2 regions of the Lysinibacillus sp. C5.1 genome follow, and region 2 is predicted to be linked to the other one. Evidence: riboswitches for the same ligand, from Rfam matches in the RefSeq annotation. Region 2 holds a riboswitch; the other holds the start of a gene.
What was found. Region 2 has a riboswitch for S-adenosylmethionine ahead of I5435_RS21640 (cyclase family protein). Riboswitches for the same ligand answer to the same signal wherever they lie in the genome.
Positions count from the first base shown of each region.

Region 1: it holds a riboswitch for S-adenosylmethionine, as region 2 does, so the genes downstream of both, I5435_RS01695 (O-acetylhomoserine aminocarboxypropyltransferase/cysteine synthase family protein) here and I5435_RS21640 (cyclase family protein) in region 2, are expected to answer to the same signal.

Region 1 covers NZ_CP066226.1:352,380-356,599, forward strand. Annotated here, with positions in the region: gene I5435_RS01685 (succinyl-CoA:acetate CoA-transferase ScpC) at 1-441, shown strand, start outside; gene I5435_RS01690 (glycerol-3-phosphate acyltransferase) at 502-1,131, opposite strand; SAM riboswitch class I at 1,287-1,400, shown strand; gene I5435_RS01695 (O-acetylhomoserine aminocarboxypropyltransferase/cysteine synthase family protein) at 1,515-2,816, shown strand; gene I5435_RS01700 (hypothetical protein) at 3,215-3,601, shown strand; gene I5435_RS01705 (homoserine dehydrogenase) at 4,012-4,220, shown strand, end outside.
Region 2 covers NZ_CP066226.1:4,398,246-4,402,465, reverse strand. Annotated here, with positions in the region: gene I5435_RS21645 (Cof-type HAD-IIB family hydrolase) at 1-773, shown strand, start outside; gene I5435_RS21640 (cyclase family protein) at 1,067-1,804, opposite strand; SAM riboswitch class I at 1,899-1,998, opposite strand; gene I5435_RS21635 (DUF1540 domain-containing protein) at 2,428-2,586, shown strand; gene I5435_RS21630 (YuzC family spore coat inner layer protein) at 2,850-3,266, opposite strand; gene I5435_RS21625 (VOC family protein) at 3,430-3,870, shown strand; gene I5435_RS21620 (methyltransferase domain-containing protein) at 3,919-4,220, shown strand, end outside.

The DNA.
Region 1 (4,220 bases), 640 kb from region 2:
CTTGAGCTAGATATTTATGGTAATGTAAATTCAACTCATGTTTCTGGCACACGAATGATGAATGGGATTGGTGGTTCTGGTGATTTTGCTCGTAATGCACGGTTAGGTATTTTTGTGACGAAATCGTATGCAAAAGGCGGTAAAATTTCTAGTATCGTACCAATGGTTTCGCATGTAGACCATACAGAACATGATGTAGATATTATTGTCACAGAACAAGGTGTTGCAGACTTGCGTGGTTTAGCACCGAAAGAGCGTGTAGGACGTATTATTGAAAACTGTGCGCATCCAGATTATAAGGAACAATTATGGGCGTACTTTAACGAAGCGAACGAGGCAACAGGCGGCCACCATACACCACATATTTTAGAAAAAGCGCTTTCTTGGCATGTCAATTTAGCTAAGAACGGTACAATGCAAGATCCATCATTTGCAAAATAATGATATAAAAAAGCCTTGAGAGTTTGTTTGTTGTCTCTCAAGGCTTTAATTTGTTTAAGTTTATTTTTTAAAGGCAGATGTTACTTTAGGCTCTGTCCCTTGGATAAGCCGTTTAATATTTTCAATATGCAACATAAGCGCGATACCAAAAAGAACAATTGCAATCATTGTTGGTCCAATACCAGGTATCCATAAGTAAGTTGCTGTACAAAAAACAATATAAAATACAAGCACACCAATGATTAAATAATTTGTTGTTAAAGATAAAATGACAAATAACATAAGTGCAAATAATGCAATTTTCCAATCAATAGCGAGCAATATGCCTATGATTGATGCAGTTCCTTTGCCGCCTTTGAAGCCCATATGGAACGGGAAGTTATGACCTAGTATTACACTAGCAGCTATAGCATAGGTTAATAACCACATTTGTACTTCAGTAAATTGTGAAGCATTGGAGGTAAAGTAGTAAAGTGCGCATAGTACGGCAGCAACGCCTTTACCTATATCAATAAGTGCTACTAATATGCCGTATTTCCATCCAAGAGAAAGCGTTGCGTTTGAGGCACCCGCATTGCCATGGCCAGTCTTTTTTAAATCTACTCCAGATAGAAACTGTGCCACTTTAGAGCCATGAATACAGCCGATTAGATAACCAATAATAATAAAAATAATCATGGCTTTTACCATAAAAATACTCCTTTCAAACTATATTTTTATATAGTGTATGTGTTCTTATTACGTAAAGGAGCAGACAGAAGTTTCAGAAAAAAATAAATTTTACTGTTGACAGAAAAAAAGTCTATGTTTATACTGTGTAACAACGATGGAAATTGAATCACATACTCTTATCAAGAGCGGCGGAGGGATAGGCCCTATGATGCCCGGCAACCAGTGAGTGACGAACTTGCTAAGGTGCTAATTCCTACAGATTCTTACTTGGATCTGGCAGATAAGGGGAGGAAAACTTGCAACCGCAACCCTCTTCTTAACTGAAGGGGGTTTTTGTTTTCTCACATAAATCCTCCTCATCTCCGGTACCATCGTAAAAACCCATTTAGGAGGAAGAAAACATGTCGAATTTTAAACCAGAAACTTTACTATTACACGGTGGCCAAGAGCCAGACCCAGTGACAGGCTCTCGAACTGTACCGGTGTACCGTTCTACAGCTTTCGTATTTAAAGACACTGCTCATGCGCAACGTCTTTTCGCATTAGAAGAAGCGGGCAATATTTATACACGTATTACAAACCCAACTGTAGATGTTTTTGAAAAACGCGTCGCTTTATTGGAGGGCGGTACAGCAGCAGTAGCACTTTCATCAGGTGCAGCAGCTATCGCATTTTCAATTTTAAATCTTTCAGGAGCAGGGGATGAAATCGTAGCAGCAAGTTCTTTATACGGAGGAACATATAACTTATTAGCAAATACACTACCAAACTACGGTATTAAAACAATTTTCGTAGATGAAACAAATCCTGAAAATTTCCGATCTGCCATTAATGAAAAGACAAAAGCAGTGTTCGCTGAAATTTACGGAAACCCAAGCTTAAAAGTGCTAGATGTAGAGGCAGTAGCTACAATTGCACATGACAACGGTTTACCTTTAATTATTGATAGCACTTTTGCTTCACCATATGGCTCAACACCAATCGACTTCGGTGCAGATATCGTCGTTCACTCAGCGACAAAATGGATTGGCGGTCACGGTACAACTTTAGGTGGTGTAGTTGTGGATGCGGGGAAATTTGATTGGACTCAAGGTAGATTCCCAGGATTTACAGAACCTGATGCATCTTATCATGGATTACGATACGGTATTGATACGGCAGCGGCTGCATTTGCCACAAAACTGCGCGTGCAATTACTACGTGATTTTGGACCAACATTAAGTGCAGATGCTGCATTTAACTTATTACAAGGTTTAGAAACGCTTCATTTGCGTATTCCTAAACATAATGAAAATGCATTAGCAGTTGCAGAATATTTACGTAACCACCCATCTGTGGAGTATGTAAACTATAATGGATTAGAAGATTTTGCTACACATGATTTAGCGAAGAAATATTTGAAAAATGGCTTCGGTTCAGTGCTTACATTTGGCATTAAAGGTGGACGAGAAGCAGGCCGTCAATTAATAGACAGCGTAAAATTATTTTCACACGTAGCAAATGTAGGCGATGCAAAATCACTAATTATTCACCCAGCGTCTACAACTCATCAACAGTTATCTGCTGAGGAATTAATCCAAACTGGCGTTTCCGAGTCGCTCATTCGCTTATCAATCGGTTTAGAGGCAGTTGAGGATATTATTGCAGATTTAGAACAAGCTATTGCGCAAGTAACAACTACTGAACAAAAAGTAGAAGCATAACCTATTTAGATAAACAAAGATGTATGTTGTAGCGTTTACGTATTTTCTCATTCGAAAAGCCTCATTTGGTAATGCGTATAACGTTGCTACATTAATCCTTACCTCATTTGGTGAGTTTTCAGAAATTTTTTATAAATAATACCTAGTAATTTTATAAGTATTGTTGACTTAGTTAATGCCATGCTGTATACTAGGGATTAAGTAAAACGTTCGAAAGGCTACCAACCTTGAACAAAGTGTTGATGTTACTAAACTTTCACCGCCATTCATTAGGCGAAAACAACTAACTTGTTTTCATAAGTGCTCCCCCACTTTTGAATATATACATGAAAGGGGGTAGCTACATAGCCAGTAGCTACTCTCGCTTTCCATAACTGATCGAAAAAGGAGTGTTATCAATGGCAAATATTTATCGTGCACAAAATGTAACTGCTTATCTTATATATGAATTAAATGAAAGCCATCATTTTGTAAATAATATGGCCATTCAATACTTACTTTCGACAGTTGAATCAAAATGGCAACAAACCTTTGGACATAGTGCTTTTGAAGAAATCGTATATGCTAAAGAAGAAGGCTATACTGTAAAAGAAGTTTTTGAAGAGTATAAAGTTCATGGTACAGACCATATCGCGCTACCTGCGACAGAGTATTACTTACAATATGGGTCATTTCAACTAATTGAGCGCACATATGCCATACCGAACTTTACACAGGAAGAAATCAAACTAGTACAATCAGCTTTAGCACAATATCGTTATCGATTATTTTTACTAGCAAGTTAACTTTCCCTTATATTTTTTAGCTCATTCTCTACTGCTATAGGGAATGAGCTTTTTGTTGTGCTAAGTTATTTGTTGAATTTATTTCGACTTTTCAAGACAGCCATTCTATAGGTAGTATCTTCGTACATATATAATAGAAGAAAGGCATTTTTTTTATAAAAGAATCGTCAATATTTGTTCAAAAATTATAGATTTATAAAAAAAACGTATAATAAAGGCAATGAAACCGATTTCTTTTGCACGCCTAGAGAAAACAAATGTCCATCCTAGAAAGATTTTTCTTGTGCAATGGATTTATTTGCGTTACAATTTTCTTTAGGTTAAATTTTGAATTATTTGAATATGTGCTTGTAGGCACAAACTTTATATAGAGAGAAAACTGGAGAAATGTACGTTGGAGGGAATCAAGTATGGCAACTATAAAGGCAGCGATCTTAGGATTTGGAACTGTAGGTCAAGGGATTTATCATATTTTAAATGAAAAGCGTGAAGAGCTAAAACATAAATTAGGCATTGAGTTAGAAGTAGCAAAAATATTAGTAACGGATGCTAGTCGTGAACGTGTTCCGGGCACAGCTCACTTAATGACAACGAGTATGGATGAAGTGTTGGCAGAGCC
Region 2 (4,220 bases):
TGGACTGCAAAATCGTCTTTTTTGATGTAGATGGTACATTGATCAATTATGAGGATGGTTGTATTGAAAGTAGTACCAAGAATGCTTTACATACACTAAAAAACAAAGGGATTCGATTAGTCGCTGCAACTGGTAGACCACTATCTATGTGTCAGGATTTACATAAATTAGGTATTGATACATTTATTACGGCGAATGGTGCTTATGTTCGGCACGGAGAACAAATCATCTATGCCAGCCCCATCGCTCAAACTATTGTACAAAGTGTTAAAGCTTTTGCTGACGACCATCAAAATAGCCTGTCATTTTTCACTGAACAATTATCGATGAATAGTGTGCAGCACCCTGCAACACTAAAGGCAATGAATGAGACATTGTCTTTAAGACAATATCCGCCCGTCAATAAAAATATTTTAAATGAGCAAGTTTACTTAATGTGTTTATATGTAAATGAACAGGTAGAGAAAAAGTATAGAACACAATTTCCAAATTTGAAGTTTGAAAGATGGCATCCTATGATTACGAATGTTTTACAAGAGGATGTATCAAAAGCAATTGCTGTTGAAGCTGTACTTAGTTATTTCAAGTTACATCCAAAAGAGGCGATTGCTTTTGGGGATGGAGATAATGATATGGATATGCTAAAGCAAGTTGGATATGGTATTGCAATGGGCAATGGAAGTGTAGCCTTAAAAAATATTGCGGATGAGGTCACGATGGCATCGAATAAAGGCGGCATTGATTACGCCTTGCGCAAACTACAGTTGATCTAAAAAGAAATGCCATCTTTGCTATTGGTAATGGCGACTCTAGCGGGATGAACATGGAGAGAAAAAAGCCCCGCAGGAAGTGAGGGTAGTAGATAGCTACATACAAAGAAAAAGTGTTAGATTGACAATCAATCTAACACTTTTTTGTTGAACCGTTGTTGTCCGCTTCGGCGGTGCTTTCCGCTCAGCACAGTAAGTCGTAACCCTCGCTAACGCGCAGGTTTAATAGCCAAAATTTATGAACACCTTTCTTCTGTTCCTTAAATTTTTTAAGTTATGCTCCAGCTTTTTTGTAACTAAGGCAAAATAGCAAATGAGCGTACGGGGAAGCCAGATGCTTTTTCAGGCTTTGGCACAATATTGAAAATGACTGCCCCCTTTGGTGGTAGTTTGTCTAAGTTTGTCATTAGCTCAATTTGGTATGTATCCTGATCCAGTACGAAGTATTCGCCATTTAACGTACCATTTTTACGGAAATCAGCCGCTGAATCTGTATCAAACGTTTCATGACCAATGGCACTTATATTTCTTTCTGTAAATAAAAACGTTAAAGCTTCTAATCCCCAACCTGGAATATGGTTGTGACCATCCTTGTCTTTATTACTAAATAATTCTTTATCCGGCCAGCGTTTACTCCAATCAGTTCGCAGTGCCACAAATGTTCCTGCTTCAATCTTTCCATATTCGGCTTCGAAGTTGAGTATATCTTGTACACTTAAAGTGAAATCATGGTTCGAAGCGGCCTCCTTGGACTTATCAATCACAATAAGTGGAAGAACAAGTTCTTTTAATGCTAATTCATCCAAGTAGCGTGCATCTGAAACAAAGTGAATGGGTGGATCAATATGTGTACCATATTGCCCGGGAAACGTAAATTGTTGTGCAAAGAAACCATCATCATGGGAAAATAACGTTTCAAACTTCGCATCATCAAACATAAAGAAATGTGGCGAGTTAGGTCCGAAAGTATGTGTTAAGTCAACCCATTGTTTTGATTTTAATAGTTGCAGTGCTTGTAAAAGTTCATTTGTCATTTTTATTCCCCGCTTTCTCTGACTATGTGTAGTGTAAAAAAACAAAAAAGAGCCCTACTTGTAGAAGAGGACTCTCATGTAACTGAAGTCAATCTTCTCATCTTTTGCGAATCTCGCACTTGGAATTAGCACCATGCCTTAGACTGGTTGCTGAGACTTCATAGGGCCAATCCCTCCATCTCTCTTGATAAGAAAAATATATGAATTTTCAGAATTAGTAATACCAACTACTTTAGCATAATCATCTATAGTTTACAAGTTCTATAGGAATATATGGATATAAATATAGCAATATAGATAAGGATTGTCACATAGCGGATTTTCCCCATCCACTTGCAAGGACTATGCGGGGTGCTTTTTTAGTGGGAACTATATAGTAGATATTTGAATGCCTTGTGATATAAAAATAATGTACGTATCAATAGTCAGTAAATATCAAATAATTTGAAATATCAGCAAATTAATATAAATCTTATATAATAATTAATAATTCGGTAAATATATTTATTTTGCATTATTTTGAAAATTGTAGTTAAATAACCCTGATTTTTAGCTTAATTATTGAAATGTTATCTGTGATTATTTAGAATAATTTTAAATAGATTTGAGGGGGGTGTGATACGATGGCACAACAGATTCTATGTGAAGTCAATAACTGCACGTATTGGGGTTCAGGAAACAAATGTACTGCAGAGGCTATTTACGTTGTTAGTCAAAAAGGTCAGCGGGCATCCAATAGTGAAGAAACAGGATGCAAAACATTTACACCTGAAGAGCATTAAGGCCGGTAGAAGCCGGGGCACAAGAGAAAAAGTGTTAGATTGACGACAATCAATCTAACACTTTTTTGCTTTGCGTTAATGTATGCTATGGAGGATGTTTTCAAATGTCGTAATTGGTTATATCTATTTGAACAATAGGGTAGGTGCATTTTTTCTTTTTACTCCACATAATCCAATGAGTGATACCAGCTACTTTAGCATAATCATCTATTGTTTATAAGTTCTGTCGGAATATATAGATACGAAAATAGCAAGTCTCTTAGTCACCAATATAACACTAACGCTAAACTACAACACCCACCTTCTCTCAAAACAATACGAATATTATCTGGCGTATATTTCGCCTCAAACTTCGTTGTAATTCCAGCAGAAGAAATAAGTTTTTGGACTTCATCTTGATTGGATAGCTGTGCGGCGTTTTTAAGATCATGTGCAAATTGATCAGAACCCTCAATTTTCTCTGTCAGTAATTGCACTTGTTGCATAATTGTTTGCATCCCTTTTGCTGACGTCTTTAACTTTATGGTATTAATAGGCGGATAAGGGCTTGTTGTCGTGGTAGGCATGGCAAGTTGTCTAGGGACATGATGGGGTGTAGGTGGGATAGACATTCCCCAATTTGGATAATGGTTATAAACATAATACGGATAAGGATTGTAATACAGCGGATTTCCTCCCATCCATTTGCTAATCTCTTATGTATCTTATGTAGTTACATAACGTTTTGTGTGAGGCTGTTCTTCTTTCAAGACGGAGCATAAGGCATATATAATGATTTGCATTAAAGGGAATTAAAGAAAAAAATAGAATAAGTAATAGATATTGAGAAAAGGGGGTTATTGCATGAATCGTTTAAATTTAATTACATTGGGTGTAAAAAGTATGGTTGAGTCGCTTGCATTTTATCGTGAAGGGCTTGGTTTTGAGGTGGTTGTCTATGGAGATGAAACAAATCCTGATGTGATTTTCTTCAATAATGGAGGAACAAAAATTTCTCTATTTCCTATAGAACGATTAGCAAAGGATATAAATGAAGAAAACCCACCAAAAGCAGGCACCGACTTTACGGGCTTTACGCTTGCCTATAATGGAAAATCTAAAGAAGAAGTCGATGCAATCTTTTCCCTAGCAAAAAAAGCTGGAGCAAACATTGTGAAAGAGCCTGAAACGGTGTTTTGGGGAGGGTATAGCGGTTATTTCCAAGATCCCAACGGTTATTATTGGGAAGTTGCATATGGAGATACGTGGGAATTTGATGAAACGGATATGTTAATTATTAAATAATAAATAGCGTGCGTAAAATTTAACTAGTTGGACAGAGGGGTTGAGATGGTGCAGCAACCATTTTGGGAGAAAGAGTACTTAGCAGATACGCATTTCGCTTTTGGTAATCCTAGTGAGGAAGTAGTGGAATGGGCAAAAAAATTACCAGCGGATGCACGCATTTTAGATATAGGATGTGGCGATGGTAGACATGCCGTTTATTTAGCACAGCTGGGGTTTAAGGTAGAAGCCATTGATATTTCAGAGGCAGGTATTGCTAAAATAAATAGATACAAAGCGTCGCACCAGCTACATAATTTACAGGTAGATGTTCAAGATATTATTACATATCAGTTTAGCGATACGTATGA